3 regions of the Streptomyces sp. NPDC102270 genome follow, and region 3 is predicted to be linked to each of the others. Evidence: riboswitches for the same ligand, from Rfam matches in the RefSeq annotation. Region 3 holds a riboswitch; each other region holds the start of a gene.
The links. Region 3 has a riboswitch for cobalamin ahead of ACIRP7_RS10915 (HoxN/HupN/NixA family nickel/cobalt transporter). Riboswitches for the same ligand answer to the same signal wherever they lie in the genome.
Positions count from the first base shown of each region.

Region 1: linked by a shared signal. The riboswitch ahead of ACIRP7_RS18705 (ribonucleoside-diphosphate reductase subunit alpha) and the one ahead of ACIRP7_RS10915 (HoxN/HupN/NixA family nickel/cobalt transporter) in region 3 are both predicted to bind cobalamin.
Region 2: linked by a shared signal. The riboswitch ahead of ACIRP7_RS14745 (cobalamin biosynthesis protein) and the one ahead of ACIRP7_RS10915 (HoxN/HupN/NixA family nickel/cobalt transporter) in region 3 are both predicted to bind cobalamin.

Region 1 covers NZ_JBIWLX010000008.1:288,799-298,351, forward strand. Annotated here, with positions in the region: gene ACIRP7_RS18690 (hypothetical protein) at 1-121, shown strand, start outside; gene ACIRP7_RS18695 (hypothetical protein) at 114-578, opposite strand; gene ACIRP7_RS18700 (ribonucleotide-diphosphate reductase subunit beta) at 647-1,675, opposite strand; gene ACIRP7_RS18705 (ribonucleoside-diphosphate reductase subunit alpha) at 1,675-4,056, opposite strand; cobalamin riboswitch at 4,181-4,317, opposite strand; gene ACIRP7_RS18710 (GNAT family N-acetyltransferase) at 4,363-4,860, opposite strand; gene mctP (monocarboxylate uptake permease MctP) at 4,935-6,545, opposite strand; gene ACIRP7_RS18720 (DUF3311 domain-containing protein) at 6,542-6,793, opposite strand; gene ACIRP7_RS18725 (GntR family transcriptional regulator) at 6,940-7,704, opposite strand; gene ACIRP7_RS18730 (extracellular solute-binding protein) at 8,011-9,294, shown strand; gene ACIRP7_RS18735 (carbohydrate ABC transporter permease) at 9,395-9,553, shown strand, end outside.
Region 2 covers NZ_JBIWLX010000006.1:419,426-428,978, forward strand. Annotated here, with positions in the region: gene ACIRP7_RS14730 (putative cobaltochelatase) at 1-391, opposite strand, end outside; gene cobN (cobaltochelatase subunit CobN) at 388-4,044, opposite strand; gene ACIRP7_RS14740 (cobyric acid synthase) at 4,041-5,576, opposite strand; gene ACIRP7_RS14745 (cobalamin biosynthesis protein) at 5,573-6,514, opposite strand; cobalamin riboswitch at 6,612-6,755, opposite strand; gene ACIRP7_RS14750 (hypothetical protein) at 6,963-7,184, opposite strand; gene ACIRP7_RS14755 (inorganic phosphate transporter) at 7,210-8,460, opposite strand; gene ACIRP7_RS14760 (GH25 family lysozyme) at 8,442-9,092, opposite strand; gene ACIRP7_RS14765 (class II aldolase/adducin family protein) at 9,151-9,553, shown strand, end outside.
Region 3 covers NZ_JBIWLX010000005.1:134,728-144,280, reverse strand. Annotated here, with positions in the region: gene ACIRP7_RS10945 (ice-binding family protein) at 115-1,533, opposite strand; gene ACIRP7_RS10940 (ATP-binding protein) at 2,149-2,583, opposite strand; gene ACIRP7_RS10935 (helix-turn-helix domain-containing protein) at 2,808-3,689, shown strand; gene ACIRP7_RS10930 (DUF397 domain-containing protein) at 3,692-3,877, shown strand; gene thrS (threonine--tRNA ligase) at 4,120-5,352, shown strand; gene ACIRP7_RS10920 (nucleoside hydrolase) at 5,390-6,352, shown strand; gene ACIRP7_RS10915 (HoxN/HupN/NixA family nickel/cobalt transporter) at 6,383-7,498, opposite strand; cobalamin riboswitch at 7,527-7,733, opposite strand; gene ACIRP7_RS10910 (ArsR/SmtB family transcription factor) at 7,815-8,162, shown strand; gene ACIRP7_RS10905 (hypothetical protein) at 8,351-8,719, shown strand; gene ACIRP7_RS10900 (hypothetical protein) at 8,817-9,107, shown strand; gene ACIRP7_RS10895 (hypothetical protein) at 9,167-9,469, shown strand.

The DNA.
Region 1 (9,553 bases), on a different contig from region 3:
CGTGGGCCGGCTCAGCACCAAGGTGACCGCCACGTCGGCGGGCAGCTGGCGCTGGTACTTCCCCGGCACCACGACGACCTCGCTGAAGGTGTCGGCCGGGGACGCGGTCACGCTCAGGTGATCAGCACGGTGACCCGCCACTCCTGAATGCCCTTGCAGGAGATGCCGCCGGTCCCGGTGGCGCACAGGGGACGCTGTGAACTCAGCTGGACCCGGCCCGCCGAGACCGCCTTGTACGCGGAGCTCGCGTCACCGGGCAGCAGGACGATGCCGCTGTTGGTGGCCTCCAGACCGCTGCCGTCGACGGCGACCGGCTTCCAGGGCCGGTTCCTGGTCCCGTCCAGGCTGATCCGGATCGTGTCGCCCACCGTCAGGCACACGGTGTCGCCGCTGTCGGTGGCGCCGAGTTCCGCCCGGGTCGTGCACCCGGTGGCGGTGGGCGTGGGCGTGGGCGTGGGGGAGGACGGCGACACACTGTCGCCGCCTCCCCCCTTCCCGTTCCCGGCGTCGGTGCCGCAGCCCGCGAGGAGCAGCGTCAGTGTCGCGAGGGCGAGGGTCGTCTTGCGGATCGGGCGCATGAATGGCCTCCTTCCCTCTTGGACGTACTACCCACGTGCCCGGATCCACCGATTTTGAAGATGTCCTGTCAGAAGTCCTCGTCCAGGTCGACCGTGCCCTCCACGGCCACCTGGTACGCGGACGGGCGCCTCTCGAAGAAGTTGGTCAGCTCCTGGACACCCTGGAGCTCCATGAAGGAGAACGGGTTCTGCGAGCCGTACACCGGCGCGAAGCCGAGGCGCGTCAGGCGCTGGTCGGCGACGCACTCCAGGTACTGCCGCATCGACTCGGTGTTCATACCGGGCAGTCCCTCGCCGCACAGGTCGCGCGCGAACTGCAGCTCCGCCTCCACGGCCTCCGCCAGCATGGCGGTGACCTGCTGCTGGAGCCGGTCGTCGAACAGCTCCGGCTCCTCCTTTCGGACGGTGTCGACCACGTCGAAGGCGAAGGACATGTGCATGGTCTCGTCGCGGAACACCCAGTTGGTGCCGGTGGCGAGACCGTGCAGCAGGCCCCGGCTGCGGAACCAGTAGACGTAGGCGAAGGCGCCGTAGAAGAAGAGGCCCTCGATGCACGCGGCGAAGCAGATCAGGTTGAGCAGGAAGCGGCGGCGGTCGGCCTGGGACTCCAGCCGGTCCAGCTTCTCCACCTCGTTGATCCACCGGAAGCAGAACTCCGCCTTCTCGCGGATCGAGGGGATGCTCTCGACGGCGTCGAAGGCCGCCGCCCGGTCCTCCGGATCGGGGAGGTAGGTGTCCAGCAGCGTCAGGTAGAACTGGACGTGGACGGCCTCCTCGAAGAGCTGCCTGCTCAAGTACAGGCGTGCCTCGGGGGAGTTGATGTGCTTGTACAGCGTCAGCACCAGGTTGTTCGCGACGATCGAGTCACCGGTCGCGAAGAAGGCCACCAGGCGGCCGATGAGGTGCTGCTCGGCGGGGCTGAGCTTCGCCAGGTCGGAGACGTCCGAGTGGAGGTCGACCTCCTCGACGGTCCAGGTGTTCTTGATGGCGTCCCGGTAGCGCTCGTAGAAGTCCGGGTAGCGCATGGGGCGCAGGGTCAGCTCGAAGCCCGGGTCGAGCAGGTTTTTGGAGGGCACAGTCTTGGCTTCGCTGGTCATTACTGGCAGGCCTCGCAGGACTCGGGGTTCTCAAGGGAGCAGGCGACCGCGTCTTCCGGGGCCGGCTGCTGGACGGGGACCGTCGCCTGTGCGGCGCGGGCGATCCGGGTCGCCGGGCGCGAGCGCAGGTAGTACGTCGTCTTCAGCCCGGACTTCCAGGCGTACGCGTACATCGAGGAGAGCTTGCCGATGGTCGGCGTCTCCAGGAAGAGGTTCAGGGACTGCGACTGGTCGAGGAACGGGGTCCGCGCCGCCGCCATGTCGATCAGAGCGCGCTGCGGGATCTCCCACGCCGTCCGGTACAACGCCCGTACGTCCTCGGGGATCCACGCGAAGTCCTGCACCGAGCCGTTCGCGTCGCGCAGCGCCTCACGGGTGCGGGCGTCCCACACGCCGAGCTCCTTGAGTTCCTTCACCAGATACGAGTTGACCTGGAGGAACTCACCGGACAGCGTCTCGCGCTTGAACAGGTTGGAGACCTGCGGCTCGATGCACTCGTACACCCCGGCGATCGAGGCGATGGTGGCGGTGGGCGCGATGGCGAGCAGGAGGCTGTTGCGCAGACCCGTGGTGGCCATGCGCTCGCGCAGTGCCGCCCAGCGCTCGGGCCAGGTGAGGTCCGTCGCGTAGTGGTCGGGGTGCAGAACCCCTTGTGCCGTACGGGTCTTCTCCCAGGCCGGCAGCGGGCCGTTCCTCTCGGCGAGGTCGGCGGAGGCCTCGTAGGCGGCGAGCATGACGCGCTCGGCGATCCGGGTGGAGAGCCGCTTGGCCTCGGGGGAGTCGAAGGGCAGGCGCAGCTTGAAGAAGACGTCCTGCAGGCCCATCGCGCCGAGGCCGACGGGACGCCACTTGGCGTTGGAACGGCCCGCCTGCTCGGTCGGGTAGAAGTTGATGTCGACGACCCGGTCGAGGAAGGTCACGGCGGTGCGGACGGTGGCGTCCAGCCGCTCCCAGTCCATGTCGCCGGTCGTCGTGTCGGCGAACGCGCCGAGGTTCACCGACCCCAGGTTGCAGACCGCCGTCTCCCCGTCGTCGGTGACCTCCAGGATCTCCGTGCAGAGATTGGAGGAGTGGACGGTGTGGCCCGGCAGCGCCGTCTGGTTGGCCGTGCGGTTGGCGGCGTCCTTGAAGGTCATCCAGCCGTTGCCGGTCTGCGCGAGGGTGCGCATCATGCGGCCGTAGAGGTCACGCGCGGGAATCGTCTTCTTCGCGAGCCCCGCGGCCTCGGCCGTGCGGTACGCGGCGTCGAACTCCTCGCCCCACAGGTCGACCAGTTCGGGCACGTCGGCCGGCGAGAAGAGCGACCACTCGGCGTCCGCGTTCACCCGGCGCATGAACTCGTCCGGCACCCAGTGGGCGAGGTTCAGGTTGTGCGTACGACGGGCGTCCTCACCGGTGTTGTCCCTGAGCTCCAGGAACTCCTCGATGTCGGAGTGCCAGGTCTCCAGGTAGACCGCGGCCGCGCCCTTGCGCCGGCCGCCCTGGTTCACGGCGGCCACCGAGGCGTCGAGGGTCTTCAGGAACGGGACGATGCCGTTGGAGTGCCCGTTGGTGCCGCGGATCAGCGAACCGCGGGAGCGGATGCGGGAGTAGGCGATGCCGATGCCGCCGGCGTGCTTGGAGAGCCGGGCGACCTGGTGGTAGCGGTCGTAGATGGAGTCCAGCTCGTCCTTGGGGGAGTCGAGGAGGTAGCAGGACGACATCTGGGGGTGCCGGGTGCCGGAGTTGAAGAGGGTGGGGGAGGAGGGGAGGTAGTCGAGACGGCTCATGAGCCGGTAGAGGGCGGCGACTTCGTCCAGGGCGCGCAGGGTGTCGTCCTCGGCGAGCCCGGACGCCACCCGGAGCATGAAGTGCTGGGGGGTCTCGATGACCTTGCGGGTGATCGGGTGCCGCAGCAGGTAGCGGCTGTACAGGGTGCGCAGGCCGAAGTAGCCGAAGCGGTCGTCGGCCTCGGTGTCGACCAGCGCGTCGAGCCGCTCGGCGTGGATGCGCACGAACTCGGCGGTCCGGTCGGCGATGAGGCCCTCGCGGTGGCCGACGGCGACCGAGCCGGTGAACGAGGTCACGCCCTGCGAGGCGGCCTCGGCGGCGATGGAGACGGTCAGCAGCCGGGCCGCCAGCCTGCTGTACGCGGGGTCCTCGGAGATGAGGCCGGCCGCCGCCTCGGTGGCCAGCTCGCGCAACTCCACGAGCATTTCGGGGGAAGCCGTACGCGAGGAGCGGCCCCGCAGCGCGGCGGCGGCGACCCGGCCGGGGTCGGCGTCGGGGAGGTCGGCGGTCAGCGTGGTCAGGGTCCGCAGCAGGGCGGCACCGGGGCCGTCGTGGTCCTGCTGTGCGGTCCGCTCGGTCGCTGAGGCCGGATCGGCCGGCGCGATGGTCACGTGGGGCACTCCCTCGCTGGGCACGGGGGCCTTGCGGAGGGCAGGGGGCAGCACACGAGCGCGCACGGCGTCGCGTCCACCGGCCCATTCCACGAGGCCCGGACGTCATGACACCCGGGCCGGTGCGGCACGGGCGGCTGTCGGCAGGTCCTCGGACTGACGCTCATGTGCGCTTATGCACGCATGAGTACACCGTTGCGGGACAGTTCCGGATTCGCACCGGATTCCCCTGCGGCGACAGCGAGCATGAGCATACATCTTGTGCCGGGTGAGGAAAGCAGGCCCATATGTTGTGTCGCGGCGACTTCAGAGCGTCAACGTGTAGGCGAGAAGCGTGAACTCGTCGCCGGGGATCGGCTTCCAGTCGCGCTCGGGGGCGCGGGTGAAGCCGAGGCGTTCGTAGATGCGGTGGGCGGTGTGCATCGTGGGCTGGGTGCACAGGACGATGCCGGTGGCCGTGGCGCTCGCGCGCTCGACGCAGGCCTGGACGAGGGCTTGTCCCACGCCTCTGCCGCGGGCCGTGTGAGCCACCGCGAGCATGCGGATCTCCGCCTCGCCGGGGCGGGCGAGGTCGGCCAACGGCCCGCCGGAGGGGACGAAGGTGACGGTGCCGAGGACGGTGTCGTCCGCCACGGCCGTCAACACGTCCGCGGCGGCGGCCCGCTTGGGCACGTCCCTGAGCTCTTCGAGGTACCAGTCGCTCTCGCCGAACAGCAGCAGGCCGTCCTGGAGATAGGCCTGGGCGGTGATCTCACCGAGGGTCTCGTACTCGGCGGGTTCCGCGGCCCGGATCACGATGTCCATGCCGGTGAGTGTGCCCGACGGGTACGACAACGGGCCGCCGGACGACTTCTCCGACGGCCCGCCCGACTCCGTGACTAGTGGACCGAACCCGCTGTCGCCGGCGGGAGTTCCGTCTGGACCCCCGGGTCGCCCGCGTCCGCCGTGTAGTCCTCCGGGCTGGTCTCGTCCACGCCGTCGGGAGCCTTCAGCGCCTTCAGTACGAAGGTCAGGATCACCGTGACGACCAGGTTGAGCACGAACGCGGTCAGACCGATGTAGCCGATCTCGCCGATGCCCGGGATCTCCTTGGCCGAGCCGCCGAAGTGCTTCTGGGTCGGGGAGGCGACGCCGTACGCGGCGACCGTGCCGTAGACCATGCCGAGCGCCCAGCCGGCGAGCAGGGCCCAGCGGTGGAACCAGCGGGTGAACAGGCCGCCGACCAGGGCCGGGAAGGTCTGCAGGATCCAGATGCCGCCCAGCAGCTGGAAGTTGATGGCCACCGTCTTGTCCATGGTGAGGACGAAGACCAGCGCGCCGACCTTCACCAGGAGCGAGACCAGCTTGGAGATCTTGGTCTCCTGTGCGGGCGTGGCGTCCGGCTTGATGAAGTCCTTGTAGATGTTGCGGGTGAACAGGTTCGCGGCCGCGATGGACATGATGGCCGCCGGGACCAGCGCGCCGATGCCGATCGCCGCGAAGGCCACGCCCGCGAACCAGTCCGGGAACATGTCCTCGAACAGCTGCGGGATCGCCAGCTGCGGGTTGGTGACCTTGACCCCGGCCGCGATGGCCATGAAGCCGAGCAGCGCGAGCAGGCCCAGCATCAGGGAGTACAGCGGCAGGATCGTGGTGTTGCGGCGGATCACCTCACGGCTGCGCGAGGAGAGCGTCGCGGTGATCGAGTGCGGGTACATGAACAGCGCGAGCGCGGAGCCCAACGCCAGCGTGGCGTACGTCCATTGGCCCGCCTCCAGCGGGACGAGGCCGCCCGCCTTGGCCGCCGTGTACTTCTCGCTCGCCGCGCCGAAGACGTCGTCGAAGCCGCCCAGCTTGATCGGGATGTAGATGATCGCCACCGCGATGACGATGTAGATCAGCGTGTCCTTCACGAACGCGATCATCGCGGGGGCCCGGAGTCCGGAGGAGTACGTGTAGGCCGCGAGGACACCGAAGGCGATCAGCAGCGGCAGGTCCTTGACGAACCAGTTCGTGTTCTCGCCACCGCCGATGCCCATGACGTCCAGGACCGCCTGGATGCCGACCAGTTGGAGCGCGATGTACGGCATGGTCGCGAGGATGCCGGTGACCGCCACCGCCAGCGACAGCCCCTTCGAGCCGAAGCGACCGCGCACGAAGTCCGAGGTCGTCACGTATCCGTGCTTGTGGGAGACCGACCACAGGCGGGGCAGGAAGGTGAAGATCAGCGGGTACACCAGGATGGTGTACGGCACCGCGAAGAAGCCGGCCGCGCCCGCCGCGTATATCGCCGCGGGGACCGCGACGAAGGTGTACGCCGTGTAGAGGTCGCCGCCGAGCAGGAACCAGGTTATCCAGGTGCCGAACGAGCGGCCGCCCAGGCCCCATTCGTCGAGGCTGTGCTCGTTCTCGGCCTTGCGCCAGCGCGAGGCCAGGAAGCCCATGACCGTGACGGCCAGGAAGAAGAGGATGAAGACGGTGAGAGCCACACCGTTGACGCCGTCGTTCACTTGGTACCTCCACGGCGGGCACGCTGGTCACGCTGCCACAGCTGGTACGCGATCATCGTCAGCGCGGTGGAGATCAGCACCCACAGCATCTGGTACCAGTAGAAGAACGGGATGCCGATGAACGTGGGGTCGACCTTGGCGTACGAGCCGACCCACAGCATCGCCACGAACGGGGCCAACAGGCAGAGGGCGATGACCACCCGTACCGGCGTCACCACCGGTGGTCCGACTTCAGGTGCATCCGACATGTCGCGACTCCTGCCCCTCACTGATCAGCGCTGATCACCTGCAATGCGCAGGCAATCTAGGCGCTGGTGTCGTGAGAGCGGAAGACCTCGTCCGCATATCGGTATGTCGATTCTGTGAAGCACGCCTGTTGGGTACTCCTAGGGCACTAGTCGACCGGCCTCTTGAGGCGGGCCACGAACTTGTACCGGTCCCCGCGGTACACCGACCGCACCCACTCCACCGGTTCGCCCGTCTTGTCGATCGAGTGGCGGGACAGCATCAGCATCGGCAGGCCCACGTCGGTGCCGAGCAGGCCGGCCTCGCGCGGGGTGGCCAGGGAGGTCTCGATGGTCTCCTCGGCCTCGGCGAGGTGGACGTCGTAGACCTCGGCGAGCGCCGTGTAGAGCGAGGTGTACTTGACGAGCGACCTTCGCAGGGCCGGGAAGCGCTTGGCGGAGAGGTGGGTCGTCTCGATGGCCATCGGCTCGGCGTTGGCCATGCGCAGGCGCTCGATGCGCAGCACCCGGCCGCCGGCGGTGATGTCGAGGAGCTCGGCGAGCCGGTCGTCGGCGGTGATGTAGCCGATGTCCAGGAGCTGCGAGGTGGGTTCGAGACCCTGGGCGCGCATGTCCTCGGTGTAGGAGGTCAGTTGCAGCGCCTGGGAGACCTTGGGCTTGGCGACGAAGGTGCCCTTGCCCTGGATCCGCTCCAGGCGCCCCTCGACCACGAGTTCCTGCAGCGCCTGGCGCACCGTCGTGCGTGAGGTGTCAAACTCGGCGGCGAGCGTGCGCTCGGGCGGCACCGGCGTGCCGGGCGACTGCGTCTCCGTCATGTCGAGCAGGTGCTTCTTCAGGCGGTAGTACTTGGGCACGCGCGCGGTACGGACGCCTGCCCCGCCCTCGGTCTCCGCACTGCTGACGTCGCTGCTCATGGTCTGCCTTCCCGGCTCCGGATGCGGGTCACATCGTGATCCCTTCTGTATACCGTCGCCACCTCTTTTGGTCTAGTCCACAGAGGTAAGTGGTCTAGCGGACGACAGTACTCCGCCGCCGGTGTTTTCGCTGGCTTCTTTACTAATGGTTCCTGCATATGTAGCTCGCATAACGGCTGGTCAGGGCCTTTTCGGCACCTCTTGACAGGCCTTGTGGTCTGGTCCAAGCTCCCCCTACTGGTCTACACCATTGGTCCAGGTCCCGGCTTGTGAGCGGGAGGTGTGGGCATCCCTGAGGAGGGTGGCGTGAAGCGCAAGCTGGCAGCCGCGATCGGCATCGCGGGCATGATGGTCTCCGTCGCGGCATGTGGGAACAGCGACAGCGGAAGTTCGGACAACAGCGGCGCGGACGCCAAGGCGTTGACCGTGTGGCTCACCGTCGACGCCCAGAACAACTGGCCCGGGCTTGTGAAGGCCGCGGACGCCGCGGTCCAGAAGAAGCACCCCGGCATCAAGATCGACCACGAGTACTACGGCTGGCCGGACAAGAACACCAAGCTCGACGCGGTCCTCGCCACCGACAAGGCCCCCGACGTCGTCGAGATGGGCAACACCGAGATGCTCGGCTACATGGTCAAGGGCGCCTTCGCGCCCCTGGACACGTCGGCGTTCACCAACTCGTCGGCCTGGCTCGACGGCCTCAAGGCCTCGGTGACCTACGACGGCAAGACCTACGGCGTCCCGTACTACGCGGGCGGCCGGGTCGGCAACTGGCGCAAGGACGTCTTCGCCTCGGTCGGCGTCAAGTCCACCCCGAAGACCTACGCGGAGCTCACCGCCGCCCTGGACAAGGTCCAGAAGAAGGAGGGCGACAAGTTCTCCGCCTGGTACCAGCCCACCCGTGACTGGTACGCGGCCATGTCCTTCGTCTACGACGCCGGCGGCTCCATCGCGGTCGAGTCGGGCGGCCAGTGGAAGGCCAACCTCTCCTCGCCCGAGTCGGTCAAGGGCCTCACCGAGTTCAAGAACGTCGTCGACAAGTACATGCACGCCGACAAGACCAAGGACGAGTCCGACCGCTACATCGTCTACGGCCAGGGCAAGTCCGCCATGATCTTCGGCGCGGCCTGGGAGGGCGCGACCTCCGCCGACCCGAAGAACGACAAGACCGGCAAGCTCAAGGACAACCTCGAGAACTTCGTGATGCCCGGTCCGTCCGGCAAGAACATGCCCGTCTTCCTCGGCGGGTCCGACCTCGCCGTGCCGGTGAAGTCGAAGGCGCAGGCCGTCGCCGCCGAGTGGATCAACGCCTTCACCGGTGCCTCCGGCCAGAAGGGCCTGATGGCCAAGGGCAACCTGCCCAACAACAAGACCGACCTCGCCACCCTGAAGAAGGACCCGGCGACCGCGGTCCCGGCCACCGCGGCCGAGTCCAACTGGTTCGTGCCGATGGCACCCGGCTGGGGCCAGGTCGAGAAGGCGCAGATCCTGCAGACCATGCTCCAGAACATCGGCACCGGCAAGAAGTCGGTCGAGGTCGCCGCGAAGGACGCGGACACCGCGATCGACAAGGTCATCAACAGCAAGTGACCGGCAGCAGGGCCCCGTTGACACCGGCGGGGCCCTGCCTCCCGTACGACCGTGCGGGCTTCGCTTTCGTACGACCAGAGGGACCGCTGAGGAGCGCGCCATGAGTGCCGCAGACACGACCACCCCCACCGAGGTGCCGCCGCCGATGTCGGTACCCCCGCCGTCCAGGCCGGCCCCACCGGGCAGAAAGCGGACCTTCAGCGCGACGCCCTGGCTGCTGCTCGCCCCCTGCCTGCTGATCCTGGTGCTGGTCCTCGGT
Region 2 (9,553 bases), on a different contig from region 3:
GGTGCGCGTCGGCGAGCAGGCCCGGCTCGAAGGCCTTCACGCCCTCCGCGAGCGCCCGCTCGATGTCGAGGGCGCCGACGAGCCGGTCCTCGGAGGCACCGACGGGCAGTTCGACCATGCGGGAGGGGCGCATGCCGCCGTTGCCGGGCTCGTGCGGGCCGTCCGGGCAGGACGGGTCCGGCGCGGCGGGGTCACAGGAGAACCGGCAGCCGGGGACGACCGCGACCTCCGGCAGCAGCGCCGAGAGCGCGCGCACCGCCGTCGACTTGGCGGTGCCCTTCTCGCCGCGCACCAGCACTCCGCCGACCGCCGGTGAGACGGCGTTCAGCAGCAGCGCGAGCCGCAGGTCCTCCTGGCCGACGACGGCCGTGAACGGAAACGGGGTACTCACTTCTCGTCACCCTCCAAGTCGCCCTCGAGCTCCAGGTACGTGGCCCGCAGCCGCTCCAGCGTGTCCGCGTCCGGCTCGGCCCACAGTCCACGGTCGGCGGCCTCCAGGAGCCGTTCCGTGATGCCCCGCAGCGCCCAGGGGTTGGACTTCTTCATGAAGTCCCGGTTCTCCGCGTCGAAGACGTACTCCGCGCTGAGCTTCTCGTACATCCAGTCGTCGACCACGCCCGCCGTGGCGTCGTAGCCGAAGAGGTAGTCGACGGTCGCCGCCATCTCGAAGGCGCCCTTGTAGCCGTGCCGTCGCATCGCCGCCATCCAGCGCGGGTTGACCACGCGGGCGCGGAAGACCCGGTGGGTCTCCTCGCCCAGCGTCCGCGTCTTCACCTGGTCGGGCGTGGCGGAATCGCCCACGTACGCCTCGGGGTTGGCGCCCGTGAGGTGGCGCACCATGGCGACCATGCCGCCGTGGTACTGGAAGTAGTCGTCCGCGTCGACCAGGTCGTGCTCGCGGGTGTCGACGTTCTTCGCGGCGACGTTGATCCGCTTGAACGCCGTCTCCATGTCCCCGCGTGCCGCCCGCCCGTCGAGTCCGCGCCCGTAGGCGTAGCCGCCCCACACCGCGTACACCTCGGCGAGGTCGGCGTCCGAGCGCCAGTTGCGGGCGTCGATCAGCGGCAGCAGACCGGCACCGTACGCCCCCGGCTTGGACCCGAAGATCCGGGCGGTCGCGCGCCGCCGGTCGCCGTGCTCGACGGTGTCCTCGTCGGCGTGCGCCTTCACGAAGTTCCGGTCGGCCGGCTCGTCCAGCTCCGCCACCGTGCGGACGGCGTCGTCGATCAGCCCGACCACGTGCGGGAACGCGTCCCGGAAGAACCCGGAGATCCGGACGGTCACGTCGATGCGGGGCCGCCCGAGCTCCGCCAGGCCGATCACCTCGAACCCGGTGACCCGCCGCGAGGCGTCGTCCCACACCGGACGGCAGCCGAGGAGCGACAGGATCTCGGCGATGTCGTCGCCCTGCGTGCGCATGGCCGACGTGCCCCAGACGGTCAGCCCCACGGACTTCGGGTACTCACCGGTGTCGGCCAGGTACCGCTGCACCAGCGAGTCGGCGAGTGCCTGTCCGACCTCCCAACTCAGCCTGGACGGGATGGCCTTGGGGTCGACGGAGTAGAAGTTCCGGCCGGTCGGCAGGACGTTGACGAGACCACGGGTCGGGGAGCCGGAAGGCCCCGCCGGGACGTAACCGCCGTCCAGGGCCTTGAGGATGTGCCCGATCTCGTCGGTCGTCCGGGCCAGCCGGGGCACGACCTCCGTGCAGGCGAACTCCAACACCGCGACGGCGTCGGCGAGTTCGGTGCCGAGGACGTCACGGACCAGACCGGGGACGGCCGCCGCGTCCCAGGACACGGCCTCCATGCCCTCCGCGACCCGCCGGCACAGCTGCTCCAGCAGGTCGATCGCGTCGGCGGCCGTCCGCGCGGGACCCTCGACGAGGTCGGACAGCTCCACCGGAACCTTCAGCGGCGCCCCCGGTTCGGCGAGCAACTCCTTCTCCACCAGCCCGAAATGAGCCGCGAAGGAGGCCCGCAGCCCCGGCAGGGCGTTCGCCTGGCCGCCCCACACCTGCGAGGCGCGCAGCACGGCCAGCACGAGGTTGACGCGGGCCTCGTCGACCGGACCGCCCCCGAGGATGTGCAGCCCGTCGCGGATCTGTACGTCCTTGATCTCGCACAGATAGCCGTCGATGTGCATGACGAACTCGTCGAACGCCGTGTCGTCCGGCTGCTCGTCGACATGCAGGTCGTGGTGGAGCTCGGCCGCCTTGACCAGCGTCCAGATCTGCGCGCGGACGGCCGGGGCCTTGGTCGGGTCGAGGTCGGAGACGAGCGCGTACTCGTCGAGCAGTTGCTCCAGCTTGGCGAGGTCGCCGTAGGTGTCGGCCCGCGCCATCGGCGGCACCAGGTGGTCGACGACGGTGGCGTGGCCGCGCCGCTTGGCCTGGGTGCCCTCGCCGGGGTCGTTGACGATGAAGGGATAGATCAGCGGCAGCTCACCGAGCACCGCGTCCGGAGCACAGCCCCCACTCAGGCCGAGGCCCTTGCCCGGCAGCCACTCCATCGTGCCGTGCTTGCCCATGTGGACGACCGCGTCGGCGCCGAACGAGTGGTCCAGCCAGCGGTACGCGGCCATGTAGTGGTGCGACGGCGGCATGTCCGGGTCGTGGTAGATCGCGATCGGGTTCTCCCCGAAGCCGCGCGGCGGCTGGATCATCACGACGACGTTCCCGAACTGGAGGGAGGCCAGCACGATGTCGTCCCCGTCGACGTAGAGGGAGCCCGGCGGCTCGCCCCACGCGTCCAGCATGGCCTGACGCAGCTGCGGGTCCAGCCGGTCGAACCAGGCCCGGTAGTCGGCGAGCGGAACCCGCGCGGGCGCGGAGGCCAACTGGTCCTCGGTGAGCCACTCGACATCGTGACCGCCGGCCTCGATGAGCCGGTGGATGAGCTCGTCGCCGTTGTCCGGGTACCCCTCGACGACGTACCCGGCATCCCGCAGCGCGTCCAGCACCCGCACCGCCGAAGCGGGCGTGTCCAGGCCCACCGCGTTGCCGACCCGGGAGTGCTTGGTCGGATACGCGGTGAAGACCAGAGCGAGCTTCTTCTCGGCGTTCGGCTTGTGCCTCAACTCCGCGTGCCGTACGGCGATCCCGGCGACCCGGGCGGCCCGCTCCGGGTCGGCCACGTACACCGGGACGTCGTCGGGTCCCTGCTCCTTGAAGGAGAACGGCACGGTGATCAGCCGTCCGTCGAACTCCGGGATCGCGACCTGCATGGCCGCGTCCATGGGGGACAGGGCCGCGTCGGACTCGTCCCAGACCGCCCTGGACGTCGTCAGGCAGAGCCCTTGCAGCACGGGCACGTCGAGGTCGGCCAGCGCCCCGATGTCCCAGGCCTCCTCGTCACCGCCGGCCGAGGCATGCGAGGCGTGGGTGCCGCCGGCGGCGAGGACGGTGGCGACGAGCGCGTCGGCCCGGGCGAGGATCTCGTAGAGCGCGGGGTCCGCCCCGCGCAGTGAACCGCAGTACACGGGAAGGGCGTTGGCACCCTTCGCCTCGATCGCCTCGCACAGGGTGTCCACGAAGCCGGTGTTGCCGCTCAGCTCGTGGGCCCGGTAGAAGAGCACGCCGACGGTGGGGCGGCCTGCCACGAAAGGACGGTCGCCGTGGACGCCGTACTCCGGCATCTTCTGCGGCTCGACGAACCCCTCGCCGGTCAGCAGCACGGTGTCGGACAGGAACCGGGCGAGTTCCTCCAGGTTGGCGGGCCCGCCCTCGACGAGGTACTTGAGCGCCTCGGCCACCACACCGGCCGGTACGGACGACTCGGCCATCAACTCGGCGTCGGGAACGGCCTCTCCGCCCAGCAGCACGGTCGGGATGCCCGAAGCCTTCAGCGCGGCGAGCCCGTCCTCCCAGGCCCGCTTGCCGCCGAGCAGCCGTACGACGGCGATGTCCGCGCCCTCGATCAGTGCCGGCAGCTCCTGCGCGACATCGACCCGGGTCGGGTTCCCGATCCGGTACGAGGCGCCGGAAGCGGCCCGGGCCGCCAACAGGTCCGTGTCGGCGGTGGACAACAACAACACTGTGCTCATGCGGGCGCTCCCGGTGGAATGAAAGGCAGTCCTTGCGGCGCGCCGGACTCGATGAGCCGCCACAGCGCGTCCGTGTCCGCGTGCTGTTCGATCAGGTCGCCGAGCCGGTCCAGCTGCTCCTCGCGCAGCGCGGCGAACGACGTGTCGGGGGCCGGCACGAACCGGCGGCCCGCGGCGGCCGCCACCTCCCGCAGGAAGGCCCGCCGGAAGCCGTCCGACTCCAGCGAGCCGTGCCAGTGCGTGCCCCAGGTCTGGCCGACGCGGCAGCCGTCCAGGCTGTGTCCTTTGTCATCAGAGATGAACGCTTCGCCCCCGTGGATGTCGGCGACCCCGTGATGGATCTCGTACCCCGCGACGGGCTCGCCGAGGGCTTCGCCCTCCGGCCGGGTCAGGGTCTTCTCCCGCGCGAACCGCACCCTGACGGGAAGGACTCCGAGCCCCTCGACGTGCCCCTGGCGGCTCTCGACCTCGTCCTCGATGTGCTCGCCGAGGATCTGGAAGCCGCCGCAGATGCCGAGGACGGGCCGCTGCTCGGCGACCCTGCGCCCGATGGCCGCCGCGAGCCCCCGCTCCCGCAGCCACTGAAGTGCCTTGACGGTCCCACGGGTTCCCGGAATCACGACGAGGTCGGCGTCGGCCAGTTCCTCGGGCCGGTCCACGAACCGCACCACGACACCGGGTTCGGCGGCCAGGGCGTCGACGTCCGTGAAGTTGGACATCAGCGGGATCGCGCACACGGCGACCCGCAGCACGTCCTCCCCGAGGGGAGCAGCCGTGTTCGACTCCCGGACCGTCCCCCGCAGGGACACCCGCAGCCCGTCCTCCTCGTCGATCCCGAGGCCGTGCCGGAAGGGCAGCACGCCGTAGGTGTGCCGCCCGGTGAGTTTGTGGAGCGTGTCGAGCCCGGGTTCCAGGAGGCTGACATCCCCCCGGAACTTGTTCACGAGGAACCCGGCGACGAGCTTCTGGTCCGCTTCCGAGAGCAGCGCGACGGTGCCGAAGAAGGAGGCGAAGACGCCCCCGCGGTCGATGTCGCCCACGACCAGCACGGGCAGCCCGGCGTTGCGGGCGATTCCCATGTTGACGATGTCGGTCCGCCGCAGGTTGATCTCGGCCGGACTCCCGGCCCCCTCACAGATCACCGCGTCATACGTGCCCCGCAACTCGGCGAGACAGTCGAGCACGGTCCCGAGGAGCCGCTGCTGCCGCCCGCCGTGATAGCCCCGGGCGCTCAGCTCACCGACCGGCTTCCCGAGCAGCACGACCTGACTGCTCTGCTCGCCACCGGGCTTGAGCAGCACGGGATTCATCAGCGCGGTCGGCTCGATGCGGCAGGCCTGCGCCTGCATGGCCTGGGCCCGCCCGATCTCCGCGCCCTCCCTCGTCACGAACGAGTTGAGGGACATGTTCTGCGCCTTGAACGGCGCGACCTTGACCCCCTGCCGCACCAGCCACCGGCAGATCCCCGCGGTGACGACACTCTTGCCGGCGTCGGAGGTGGTACCGGCTACGAGAAGCCCTCCGCCACTCATGCGCTGCGCCCCTTCACGAAGGCCCGCGCGGCGACACCGACGCCGAGCGCGAGCAGCCCGACGCGCCGCGACAGCCGTGCGGCGCGCTCGATGTCGTACATGGCGACGGCGCGCCCCTTCTGATGGAGCACCGGCCGGTGTTCGACCCGCCCCGCGTACGAGAGGGTCCCTCCCAGTCGGACACCCAGCGCCCCCGCGAACGAGGCTTCGACGGGCCCGGCGTTGGGGCTCGGATGCCTGTGCGCGTCCTCCCGCCAGGCCCGCACGGCACCCCGGGGATCGTCTCCGGCCACGGCAGCGAGTACGGCGGTGAGCCGCGCCCCCGGCCATCCGGCGAGGTCGTCGAGCCGGGCGGAAGCCCACCCGAAACGCCGGTACCGGGGCGACTTGTGCCCCACCATGGCGTCCAGCGTGTTCACGGCCCGGAATGCGAGCAGCCCCGGCACCCCGCCGACGGCACCCCACACGAGCGCCCCCACGACGGCGTCGGAGGTGTTCTCGGCCACGGACTCCACGACCGCCCGGGCGATCCCGTCGGCGTCGAGGGACTGCGGATCCCGCCCGCACAGGTGGGGCAGCCGCTCCCGGGCCGCCTCGACGTCCCCCGCCTCCAGCGCCCGCCCGATGACCCGGGCCTCCCGTACGAGGGAAGTCCCGCCCACGACAGCCCAGGTGGCGGCGCCGGTGAGCACGAGGGAGGCGGTACGGGAGGGACGTACGGCATGCTCCGCGACGGCGCCGAGCGCCCCCGCACCGCCCACGCACACGGCGGTGTGCAGCGCGCCCCACCCCCGGTGGTCCCGCCACAGCACCTGCTCCACGGCTGCGGCGGCCCGCCCGAACGCGGCGACCGGATGCCCACGACGGGGGTCACCGAGCAGAAGGTCACCGATCAGACCGGCGGCGGCGCCGTACGCGAAAACGCGATCGGCACGCATCGGGTCAGCCGATCGCGGGGTCGTTCACGTACCGGGTACCGCTGGTCGATCGGCAGGCGAGCATCGCGTCATGTCCTCACTCAGGGTGTCCACGCCCTGGTTCGACGAGTCCGGCGGCGAGAGTTCCTGGCTCCCGGGGTTGTCTACCCCGGTGACAGTGGCGGGACCGCGCCGGATTCGCACCGGCTTCCTCTTCTGCCGCCGTAAATGGCTCCGGCAGTCCACCACGGGCCTTCGAGACCCGTCAACTTCTTGTTGACCTGCGGCGGGAGAGTGTGCAGAACCCCACATCGCCGGTCATGAAAGACGGCCGGGGGGGGGGGGGGGGGGGGGGGGGGGGGGGGGGGCGCGCCCCCCCCCCCGCCCGGCGGGGGGGGCCGCCGCCCCGCCCCCCCCCCGCCCCCCCCCCCCCCCCCCCCCCCCCCCCCCGCCGAGTGACGGGGTGCCGTCAGGCCACGATCAGGGAGATCCCGTACGCCACCGCCGCCGCGCACGCCGCGAAGCAGGCGTAGGCGCCGGTGACCGCGAGCGTGGCCGAGCCGCCCTGGGCCGTGGCCCGCTCCTGGCGGGACAGGCCCATGATGCCGAGGGTGAACAGGGCCACGAGGCCCACGGTGACGACGAGGCTGACGCCGAAGACGGAGCCGAGTGCTTCCCAGTCGATCTTCATGGTGAGGCTTCCTTAGGAGGGGGGCTCAGACGGCGGCCGGCGGGGCGGCCGGTTCCGTCGCGGCGGCCGGGGCGGGGGCCGGAGCCGGGATCGTGGCGGTGAGGCCCTCGGTCACGGTGCCCGTGGGCGGCGGGGTCACGACGGCGATCGCCGTGGTCACCACGCCGGCCGGCTCGTCGGTGTGGTTGACGTTGGAGGCGTCCACGACCTCGCGGCGCGAGATCTTCCAGATCGCCGCGCTGGAGGCGACGAGGAAGACCGCCACGAGCGCCGTACCCCAGTCGCCGAGGTTCGTGACCGACTCGGCCAGGGCGCCCACCAGGGCCGCCGCCGGGAGCGTCAGCCCCCAGGCCACGAACATCCGCGTCGCCGTCGACCAGCGGACGACCCCGCCCTTGCGGCCGAGGCCCGCGCCCATCACCGAACCGGAGACGGAGTGCGTGGTGGAGAGGGAGAACCCGAGGTGGGACGAGGCCAGGATGACGGTGGCCGCGCTGGTCTGGGCGGCGAAGCCCTGCTGCGGCTGAAGGTCGGTCAGGCCCTTGCCCATGGTGCGGATGATGCGCCAGCCGCCGAGGTAGGTGCCGAGCGCGATGGCGAGACCCGCGGAGAGGATGACCCAGGTGGGCGGGTCGGAGTCGGGGGCGACGACGCCGCCGGCGACCAGGGCGAGGGTGATGATGCCCATCGTCTTCTGCGCGTCGTTGGTGCCGTGGGCGAGCGAGACCAGGCCGGCCGAGGCGATCTGCCCGGTGCGGTAGCCCTTCGCGGCGGCCTTGCCGTCGGCCTTCTTGCCCAGCGTGTAGGAGAGCCGGGTGGCCAGCATGGCGGCGACGCCCGCGACGATCGGGGCCGCGACGGCGGGGATGAGGACCTTGGTGACGAGCGCGTCGCCGTGCACCGCGCCCATGCCCGCCGAGGCGATGGTGGCGCCGATCAGACCGCCCATGAGGGCGTGCGAGGAACTGGAGGGCAGACCCACCAGCCAGGTCAGCAGGTTCCAGAGGATCGCGCCGACCAGGGCGGCGAAGATGACCTCGGGACGGATGCCGGTCTCGTCGACGAGACCCTTGGAGATCGTGTTGGCGACCTCCACCGAGAGAAAGGCGCCCACAAGGTTCAGCACGGCGGACATGGCCACCGCGACCTTGGGCTTGAGCGCACCGGTCGAGATGGTGGTGGCCATCGCGTTGGCGGTGTCGTGAAAACCGTTCGTGAAATCGAACGCGAGTGCGGTGACGACCACAATCGCGAGGATCAGCGAGAAGTTTTCCATTTACCCAGGCAATCGTTCGAGGTCATTGGCAGATTGAACGTAGGTAACCTGGATGAACGGAAGGTGAACTGGGGCGGGCCGCACGGTGACCGGAATCTTCTGCTGTCCCCGCGTCGAACCCCGCCGCCCCCGCGCGACCCGTACGCCCCATGGCTACGTCCCGGCGGCGAACCTCTTGAGCTGTCGCGTCGACCCGTTGATGAGATTCTGGTCACCCGGCAGAGTGCCCGCAGCGCTCCCGCATCTGCCGAGTGGTAGCGGGCCACCTGGGGGGTTGTGTAGCTCACCGGTCGGCGCCCGGTGAGCCGCTTCACCTCGTCACTGAACGACCTGATCCAGCCGACCAGTCCCGCCTCGGTCATGCCGTGGCACTTCTGCTTCTTGCCGTACGGGTTGTATTCGATGTCCAGCGCCGGCGGCAGGGTCCAGCCGTCCCCGGACCAGGCTGTCCGGCAGTGCGAAGGGGTACACCCCGCGCAGGATGCCGACTGGGTCGCCTTGACGTAGACGAACCTGGCGCCCTTGGCCTCCCACACTGAGCATGACCACGGACAGGGCCAGGGCGCGGGTTCGGTGCCGGGCAGCCTTGCGATCACGGGCCATGCGTCTCCCCGGGAACGGCGTCGCCGCACAAGAGGGGCGCACGCCCGGAAACGCGCTCTCCGGCGCCGCGCCTGGCAGGATCACGGCATGGCTGAGGAACGGCAGAAATCACCGGGTGAGGCGGACGCGTGGGGCGAGTTGGTCGACACGGCCCGCCGGACGGTCACCGACGGACTGGTCGTCGGCACCTCCGGCAACGTCTCGGTACGCGTCGGGGACACGGTCCTGGTCACCCCGTCGGGCGTCCCCTACGACCGCCTCACCCCGGACGACGTGACCGGCGTCGACCTGGAGGGCCGTCAGGTCCTGGGCACCCTGGTCCCCACAAGCGAACTCCCCATGCACCTGGCGGTCTACCGCAGCACCGACGCCCGCGCGATCGTCCACACCCACGCGGTGCACGCCACGGCCGTCTCCACGCTCGTGCCCGAACTCCCCCCGATCCACTACATGACCGGCGCCCTCGGCGGCCCCGTCCGGGTCGCCCCCT
Region 3 (9,553 bases):
GTGTCCGCTGCCCGGTGTCCGGGGCTTTGGTGGACCGGCACCGGCGGCGCGCGGCGGAATCGAGATCCCGTCGCGCGCCGTCACCCGGTGGTCGGACCTTTCTCGACCTGCCGACTAGCTCTTGTCGTGGACTTCTTGGCCGTCGAACTTCGGTGCGTCGTCGTAGCCGTAGTTGTCGGAGCCGTAGTTGTCGGAGCCGGCGTGGTCGCCGTTGCCGTGGTCGTGGTTCTCATCGGGCTGATCGCCCTTGCCGTGGTCAGGCTTCCCGGGCGTGCCCTGGTGTTCGTCGCCCGGCTTGCCGTTGTGGTCGGGCCCACCACCGTGGTCCGGCCCGCCACCGTGGTCCGGTCCGCCGTGCTCACCCGGTCCGCCGTGCTCACCCGGTCCGCCGTGCTCACCGGGGTGGTCTGCGGGCTGTCCCGCGGTGGTTCCGGTTGTGTTGCCAGCGGTGTTCCCGGCCGTGTTGCCAGACGTGTTCCCGGAGGTGACGTTGTTCCCCGCGGTGTTGCCCGACGTGCTCCCGGCACCGGTGCCGCCCGTGACGCTGACGATGGGCCCGCCCAGGAGACCACCGCTGACCAGCCCGCCGCCGATCAGACCGGCGGTGGTGCCGGTCGTGGATCCGGTCGTGGATCCGGTCGTGGTGCCCGTGGTGGTGCCGGTCGTCGTGCCGGTGGTGGTACCGGTCGTCGTGGTGCCGCTGGTCGTTCCGCTGGTGGTACCGGTCGTCGTGGTGCCGCTGGTCGTTCCGCTGGTGGTACCGGTCGTCGTGGTGCCGCTGGTCGTGCCGGTGGAGCACGAGTTGAGGAAGATCCGGTTGGTGTCGAGCGTCACGGCGCCGTTGCGGGCCAGCGCCCGGCCCTCGATGTTCGTCCCCGTGGTCACGTGAATGTCCGTCAGCGCCATGATGGTGCCCACGAAAGTGGAATTCGTCCCGAGGGTGGCCGAACTGCCGATCTGCCAGTACACATTGCACGGCGAAGCGCCGTTGGTGAGGAGCACCCGGCTGGAGGACGCCGTCGTCAGGGCTTCCGGAATCTGGAATACCCAGACGGAATTCGGATTGCCACCTGCGTCCAGGATCAGGTCGCCGGTGAGGCCGACACCGGAGGAAGCGGTGTAAACGCCCGGAATCAGCGTGGTGCCATTTCCGATTCCCGCCGCGAGTGCGAAGTCTTCGGCCTGCCCTGCCGCATTGTTGTACGCCGTGACCAGGTCGGACTGGGCCTGCTGCGCCACAGCGTCGGCGGCGTGCACCGCGCCGAGCACCTCGCCGGGCGGGAAACCGGTGATGGCCGGGTTCGGAAAGGTGCCGAGGTCGTGGCTGATCACGGTGGGGCCGGTGTTGGTGACTCCCGCGCCCGCGAGCACGGAGAAGCTCGCCGCCGTGGCCAGCGGTACCGGAGTGGCGATGGCGACTGCCTGCGCGGGTGACAGGACGACCAGCGCGGCGGCGACCGTTGCGGCGAGGGCCGAGGCCAGCACGCCGGGCAAAGTACGGCGGCGAGCCATTTCAGGGATCTTCAGCTTCATCAAGATGCCATTTCCTGTGGGAGGCGCGGCGTGCCGGGCCCTAACCAAACGCCCGGGGGAGCCTTGATCTGACGGGTGCATATTACGGAGGAATCTTCGAGAGGCGGCACAGAGCAAGGGAGAGTTGCTCTGCCAAACGTAAATCCCTCGAATGCGGAGCATCTATTGGGGAATTCGTATTTCCGATTATCCGGAGTATGCAATGCGGACACGCGGTGGGGCCCGTTTCTCTCGATCGCGAGGGGTTCGGGAGCGAGGCAGGTGGTCCGGAGAGTCGGGGATCAGGGGCCGCAGGTGTAGGTGAGGCCCACTGCCTGGTCGAGCATGCGCGTCGCTGGTGAGCAGCCGGTGGTGGGCGCGCTGCAGAACAGTGGTGACCGTGGTCGGGTAGGGCGGTGGCGGCGACGGCTGGGGTGTCGGGGTCAGCGGTGCAGACGAGGACGGTCGCGCCATCCAGCACCCGATAGCGTCGGGAGAGCGAAGAACTCCGCGGTGACTATGCCCATGCCCGGGCCCTGGCTGTGCTCCGTCTCGTGGCCCGGTGCCGTTCCCGTGCCGGTGTCGTCGGTTACCGGCAACGCGGTCACGTGTGCAGAGAAGGCGCGCCTGATGTAGCTACTCATCGTGCTTCGGGTGGTCCAGTTCCGCCCACACCGTCTTGCCGACCGTGAGTCTCTCCACCGCCCAACGTCCCGCCAGTACGCGGACGATGAGCAGCCCTCGGCCGAACTGGTCGTCGGGTTGGGAGGGGCGGGTGCCGGGGAGGCGTTCGCCCCTCGGGTCGGTCACCGCGATGCGGAGGGCGGTGGTGGTGAGGGTCGTCTCGACGCGGAAGAGGCGGTCTCGTAGGCAGCCGTGGAGCAGGGCGTTGGTACACAACTCGCTTGCCACCAGGGACGCGTCGCCGGCGAGGGCGGGGTGGCCCCAGTCGACGGCGAGTGCGGCGACGCGTCTGCGGGCGAGGGGGATGCTGTGCGGGTACGGGGTGTAACTGACCTGGTCGTGGCGGTCGTAGGACTTGGGTGGGCCGGGAGGGCAGGCGTCGGTCACGGGTTCCTTCGGGAGTGGGGGAGCGGGTGAGTTGGGGTGGCTCCGCCGTGCGGGCAGCACGGTGCGCTTCCGCCAACTGGTTTCACTGTGTGTGCGATCGAGTACTGACGGTAGTGATGCGTTGTCCGGTCCCGCAAGCAGTCTCTGGGAAATATGTCTCCAGTTTCGCTTGTGCTGTGACTCCGGTGAACCGCACACTGGCCACGATCAGGAGGTGACCCGAGGTGTCCACAGGCCAGTTCACGCGCGGTACCCGTGTATCCACCGTCCTCGCGCGCAAGTTGGGTGGTGAACTGCTGAGGCTGCGGGACCGGGCCGGCCTGACCCAGCCGCAGGCTGCGGAGGCGCTCTCGGCGACGGCCGCCAAGGTGGCCAAGATGGAGCGTGGGTGGGTGCCGTTCCGCGATCCCGACATCAAGATCCTGTGCGAGCTGTACGGCGTGGCCGAGCCGAAGGCCGTGGAGAGGTTGTTGAGCCTCGCCAGGACGGACCGGGAGCGGCGCAAGGCCAAGGGGTGGTGGAACCAATACCCCGAGTTGCGATCCCTCGTGGAGTACGTCGCCCTGGAGGACATCGCGACCGGCGTCCGGACCTGGCAAGGGGCCTTCGTCCCCGGCCTCCTGCAAACGCCGGACTACGCCAGGGCGCTGGCGATCGGCAACGCCGACTGGGACGAGCCGGGTGAGATCGAGCGGTTCGTGGAGGCGAAGGTCGCCCGGCAGGGGCGGCTGACGGACAGCAGCCCGCTCGATCTATGGGCCGTGGTCGGCGAAGGAGCTCTGCGTCAACTGGTCGGCGGCCGTGAGGTCATGCGTGCCCAACTGGCCCACCTCGTCGAGGTGTCCCGGCTCCCCAACGTAAAGCTTCAGGTGGTCCCGTTCCTCGCGGGCTCCCACCCCGGCATGACCAGCGCCTTCAGCGTCGTCTCCTTCGCCGAACCCGGCGCGATGGACGTGGTCTACATGGATACGACCTCGTCTACGCTGTGGCTGGAGAGCGAGGCGGACGCCGCACGGCACAACACCAAGTTCGAGCGGATCGCAAGGAACGGACTCGCCCTTCACGATTCCGTCGAGTTGATCGAACGCATCCGCAAGGAGCTGTGACCGTGCCGCACTTCGAGTTCGCCAAGTCCAGCCACAGCAGCGGCAACGGCGAGTGCGTCGAAGTCGCCCGCAACCACCCCCACACCGTCGCCGTCCGCGACTCCAAAACCCCCCACGGACCGATACTCCAGGTCGTCCCCGACACCTGGACCACCTTCATACGGTCCCTGCATCACGAACACCCCTGACCAGCCCCGCCATACCGCGGACCGGCGCACAAAAACCCCTCGCCCCACCCCCACCCCTCCCCCTACCCTCACCCCATGCAGCGCGCCCAAGCCAGAGCCATCCCCTCCATCACGACGACGCCGGAGCAGGTCCCGGCGCGCTGACAGCTGACGCAGTCCGAAGCCCCGGGGCGAGTGCCCTGGGGCTTTGTCGTTCCCGTCGGTTCCTCGCCCCCATCGCGAGGGAGAACTCCATGAACCCGATGAACCCCGTGCACGACCACCGACGGCTCGGCCGTGAGCTGGAGCTGTTCGACACCGATCCCCTGATGGGCGCGGGGCTGCCGTACTGGCTGCCCGACGGGGCCGTCGTACGGCATGTTCTGGAGGAGTACGTCAGGGAGGTGGAGCGGGCCGCCGGGTACCGGCATGTGTACTCGCCGGTGCTCGGGAAGCGGGAGCTGTACGAGATCTCCGGGCACTGGTCGCACTACGGCGACGACATGTTCCCGCCGATGCGGCTGGGCGGCGAGGAGGTCGTGCTGCGGCCCAGCCTCTGCCCGCACCACGCCCTCATCTATCGGTCACGGTCCCACAGCTACCGTGAACTGCCTCTCCGTATCGCCGAGTTGGGTGGCATATACCGCTCGGAACTGTCCGGCGTCCTCGGCGGTCTCACCCGCGTCCGCTCCATTCAGCTCAACGACGCCCACATCTTCTGCACCCCGGAGCAGGCCGTGGCCGAGGCCCGCGCCGCCCTCGACCTCATCCGACGCGCCTACGACGACCTCGGCATCCGAGCGTCCAGGTACCGGCTGTCGCTCCCCGGCAACGGCGACGGCGACGGAAAGTACGTCCCCGATCCGGAACTCTGGCGCCGCGCCACCGCCCTCCTCGAAGAGGTCCTCGACGGCGTCGACCACGAGTCCGTCGAGGGCGAGGCCGCCTTCTACGGCCCCAAGATCGACGTGCAGATCACCGACCCCGCCGGCCGGGAGTCCACCCTCTCCACCGTTCAGATCGACTTCCACCAGCCCGAACGCTTCGACCTCCACTACATCGGCCCCGACGGCGCTAAACACCGCCCCGTGATGGTCCACCGCAGCATCATCGGCAGTGTGGAGCGGGCTGTCGCCCATCTCATCGAGGCGCACGGCGGCGCCTTCCCGGTGTGGCTCGCCCCCGTGCAGCTGGTGGTCCTGCCGGTGGCGGAGGCACAGGAGGAACGGGCCCATGAGCTCGTACGGCGGGCCGAAGCGCGCGGCATCCGGGCCGAACTGTCCGGTCCCGGTCACGGCACCCTCGGCGCCCGCGTCCGCGCCGCGCGCCTCGTGCCGTACCAGGCGGTGATCGGGGAGCGGGAGGCCGACGCGGGCTGTGCGGCCGTACGGCTGCGGGACGGGCGTAGGCCGGGAGCCGTGCCGGTCGGCGAGCTGCTGGAACGGATCGCTGCCCGTAGCGGTGATCGCGGGGCCGAACTCTGGGCGGCTGCGTAAGGTCGATCCGTACCGCCAGTGACGAAAGGACCCCGCCGTGACCGGTCAGCCCATTCCGGTGATCATCGACTGCGACACCGGTGTCGACGACGCCCTGGCCCTGCTGTTCGCCGTACGGCACCCGGGCATCGATCTGCGCGCGGTCACCTGTGTCGCCGGGAACACCGATGTCGACGGTGTCGTGCGCAACACGCTGACCGTTCTTGAGCAGGCCGGGGCCGGGGACATCCCCGTCGCCCGGGGTGCCGCGCGGCCGCTGATCGAGCCCGTGCGCGCCGCGCACCACGTGCACGGGCTGGACGGCATGGGGGACCTGGGGCTGCCCGCGCCTACCCGGGTCGCGGTGGACGTGGACGCGGTGACCCTGCTCAGGCGGGAGATCCTCGCCTCCCCGACGCCGGTCACCCTCATCCCCACCGCGCCGCTGACGAACATCGCCCTGTTGCTCCGCACCCACCCCGACGTGGTGCGGAACATCGAGCGGATCGTGTTCATGGGCGGCGCGGTGGCGACCGGGAACGCCACTCCCGTCGCGGAGTTCAACGTCTGGCACGACCCCGAGGCGGCCGCCGTGCTGCTCACCGCCGGAGTGCCGATGACCATGTACGGCCTGGACGTGTTCGAGCGGGTCATCGTCCCCGCCGCCGACGTCGAGCGGCTGCGGGCGAGTTCGGAGCCCAGCCTGCGCATGGCCGGGGACCTCCTCGCCCACCGCGACCCGGCCACCTCCGGCGACCCCACTCCCACCGGTGGCCTCGGCGACGCGGGCGCGGTGTGCGCGGTCGTCGACCCGGAGGGGCTGACCACCGAGCTGCTGCCGGTGGAGGTGAGCCTCGCCCCCGGCCCCACGCGCGGCCAGACCGTCATCGACCGCCGCCGCCGTCCCGGTGAGTCCGAGATCCACGAGGGCGAGCGTGAAGTGACCCTCGTGGACGTGGCGTTGGGCGTCGACGTCGAGCGGTACGTGAAGCTGTGGCTGACCGCGGTGGAGGGGGCCTAGTCCAGGCATGATCCCTTGAGGCGCGGTCCCTCAGGAACTGCTGACGCTCCACCGCTGCTCCACCTTCGCGAGCCGCCAGTAGGCGATCGCCGCCGCCCACACCACCACGAACAGGCCGACGATGATGTAGCCGACGTTGTCGAGGTCGATGTCGGCGATCCAGGTGGTGAGGGCGTCGGTGAGGTCGAGCTTGTCGTGCAGGACGCCGACCAGCTCGATCGTGCCGATGAAGAAGGCGACCGCGATGGACAGCCCGGTGATGGCGAGGTTGTAGAAGACCTTGCGGACGGGGTTGGAGAAGGCCCACTGGTAGGCGAAGTTCATGAAGGTGCCGTCGAGGGTGTCGAACAGGCTCATGCCGGCGGCGAAGAGCAGCGGCAGGCAGAGGATGGCGTACCAGGGAAGGCCCGCGGCCGCGCCCGACCCGGCCATCACCATCAGGGTCACTTCCGTGGCCGTGTCGAAGCCGAGCCCGAACAGGAAGCCCAGCGGGAACATCTGCCCCGGCCGGGTGATGGACTTGGTGAGCCGCCCGAGGATCCGGTTCATGAACCCGCGCGAGTCGAGATGCTGCTCCAGCTCCTTCTCGTCGTACGTCCCCGCCCGCATCGCCCGGAAGACCTTCAGGATGCCCAGCAGGGCGACCAGGTTGAGGGCGGCGATGAGATAGAGGAACGACCCGGAGACCGTCGTACCGAGAAATCCGAGCACCTGGTGGGTACTTGAGCCCTCGTTCATGACCTTGCCGGCCAGCTGGGTGCCGCCGGCGATGAGGGCGGCGAGCAGGACCACGACACTGGAGTGCCCGAGCGCGAACCAGAACCCCCCGGACACCGGCCGTTTGCCGTCCGCCATCAGCTTGCGCGTGGTGTTGTCGATCGCGGCGATGTGGTCGGCGTCGAAGGCGTGGCGCATACCGAGGGTGTAGGCGGTGATGCCGAGCCCGATGCCGAAGGCCTTGTCGCCCACCTCGTAGTGCTCCGGGACGACGAGCAGGAAGAGGATGCCGAAGGCGACGACGTGCAGGGCGGCTATCGCGGCCATCAGACCGACCGTCTTGACGGTGTCCTCGCGCCGCCAGCGGAGGGAAGCGGGGGCGGCGGCGGTCTCGGGCCGCGCAGTCTCGGGCAGCGCAGGATCAGTCATACGGTGGTCACTCCAGCACCTCGTGGATGAACGCGTGAGCTGCCGTGGCCGGTCTCCTGGCTTACGGGTCGTGCGTTTCCCTGCCCGCCTTCCCGGCCTGATGGTGACGGCCAGTGGCTGTCCCGCGAGGGACGTGGGAGGGAAACTCCCCGATCACAGTGGCGAGGGCCGCACCGGAATGGACCTTTGAGGGGTCGTCACCGGCTTCCCGAGCACCACGGCCCGCCCACCGTAGGCGGGGGCGGGGGCTCCTGCATAGCTGCACACCTGCGCAGGTATGGAAGATCACACAGAGCCGCCTGCGAGGATGTGCGCCATGCACCTCGTCCCGGCCGACCGAGCCGACCGCCGCACCATCGACGGACACCGGGTGTGCGACGCCATCGCCGCGATCGGCGACCCGGGACACGTCCGCACCTGGTCCGACCGTTTCGCCCTCCTGGCCGACCCGAACCGGCTCGCCCTGCTGCTCGCCCTGCACCGGACCGGCCCCCTGGCCGTCTCCGACCTCGCGATCGCGACCGGTATGAACGACCCGGCCGTGTCCCAGGCGCTACGGCTGCTGCGGGCGGCCGGGGTCGTGGCGGGCGAGAAGGAGGGGCGGGTGGTGCGGTACCGGGTGGTGGACGAGGCGGTACGGGGGCTGCTGCAGCAGGTGTCGTGAGGGGGCGGGGCAGACCGGGCCCTGGCGGACGACTCCGGATTTCTGTGGGGCAGGGGCAGTTCAGCGGCACTGAAAGGCCGGGACATCCGTCACTGTGCCTGTGTACCGTGCCCGTATGACCGACAACCGAAAGGGCCGTGCCGCGTAGGCGCCCCTCAGCCCTGCGGGCTGAACTGCCGATCCGTCGCGTGAGGCCGCGACGGTACCCGGCCATCGACGGCCTCTCCGCACGCTGCATGGCCGATCTGCGCCGACTCGAACGATCCCGCTCCTTCCTCGAGGACACGGCCGAAGCGTTCCGGCGCTGGAAAGCTCTTGCCCATGGACCGCTCAGGCTGATCGCGGACCCGGCGACAGCGCAGCGATGCGGCATCCCCGGCTGTTGCGACGTGGGCTACTTCCGCGATCACCTCGAAGCCGTTCTGCACGCCCTGCCCAAGAAGAGCGGACGAGAGTTGCGCGCTGTCCTTACCCCCCTCGACGACGAGATTCTGAGGCGGGCGAAGGTCATCCAGGTCGACAACCTCGGCGTGCCGTGGTGGCGGGACCAGCTCTAGGTCCAGGAGGCGTGAGCGGTGCCCAACTCGCTTGACACGGTGGTGGCGTCGTGAGGTGATCCATGCACCGTGATCCTTTGGGGGGACCTTGTCGTACGTGGCCGTGACGCTCGCAGGCGCCGACACACCGGGTGAGCATCTCCAACTGGCGGCCTTCACGGCCATGGCCGCGATCGTCTTCATCTGGTTGGGGCGACGGCAGCGCAGCACGGGGCGCAGCGTGCTCGCCCCGAGCGAGACGATGAGGGCCGGCGACCGGCTCATCCCGGCACCACCCCCGAGCCGCGGGCACCGCAGAGCCGGGTGGGTGTGGATCGCCTTCGGCTGCGTCTTCCTCCTGCCGGCTGCGTTCAACCTCCTGGCGGCGATCCATGAACTCATCGTCTGACAACTCGCCGCCGTGGGGATGGCATCGACAGGAGGACCCGCGTCGCTGAGGATGCCGGGGTGACCGATGGCCAACTGGTCCTGGCGGTCCGTACGCATGTGGCCGGCAGGGAGCTGCCCGGCCCCTCAGCTGCCGAGGACGTCACCGCCTTCGAGCGGGTGGCGGGCCATCCGATGCCTGAGCTGCTGAAGCGGATGTATCTCGAAGTCGCCAACGGTGGCTTCGGGCCAAAGCGGGCGGTGTCGCTGACCGAGACCGACGACTGGTTCAGCGACTGCGCGGACATCACCGAGGCTTACCACGCGTTCGTCGCTCCGGATGATGTCCTCCCGTCGGGGCTCGTCCCGCTGGGGTCCGCGTAGAGCAGCCACCATTGGGCGATGTCCGTGTCCTGCTCGGAGCGCGCGCCCCCAGAGTCCGTGTATCCGGGTACCGAGGCGCCGCCC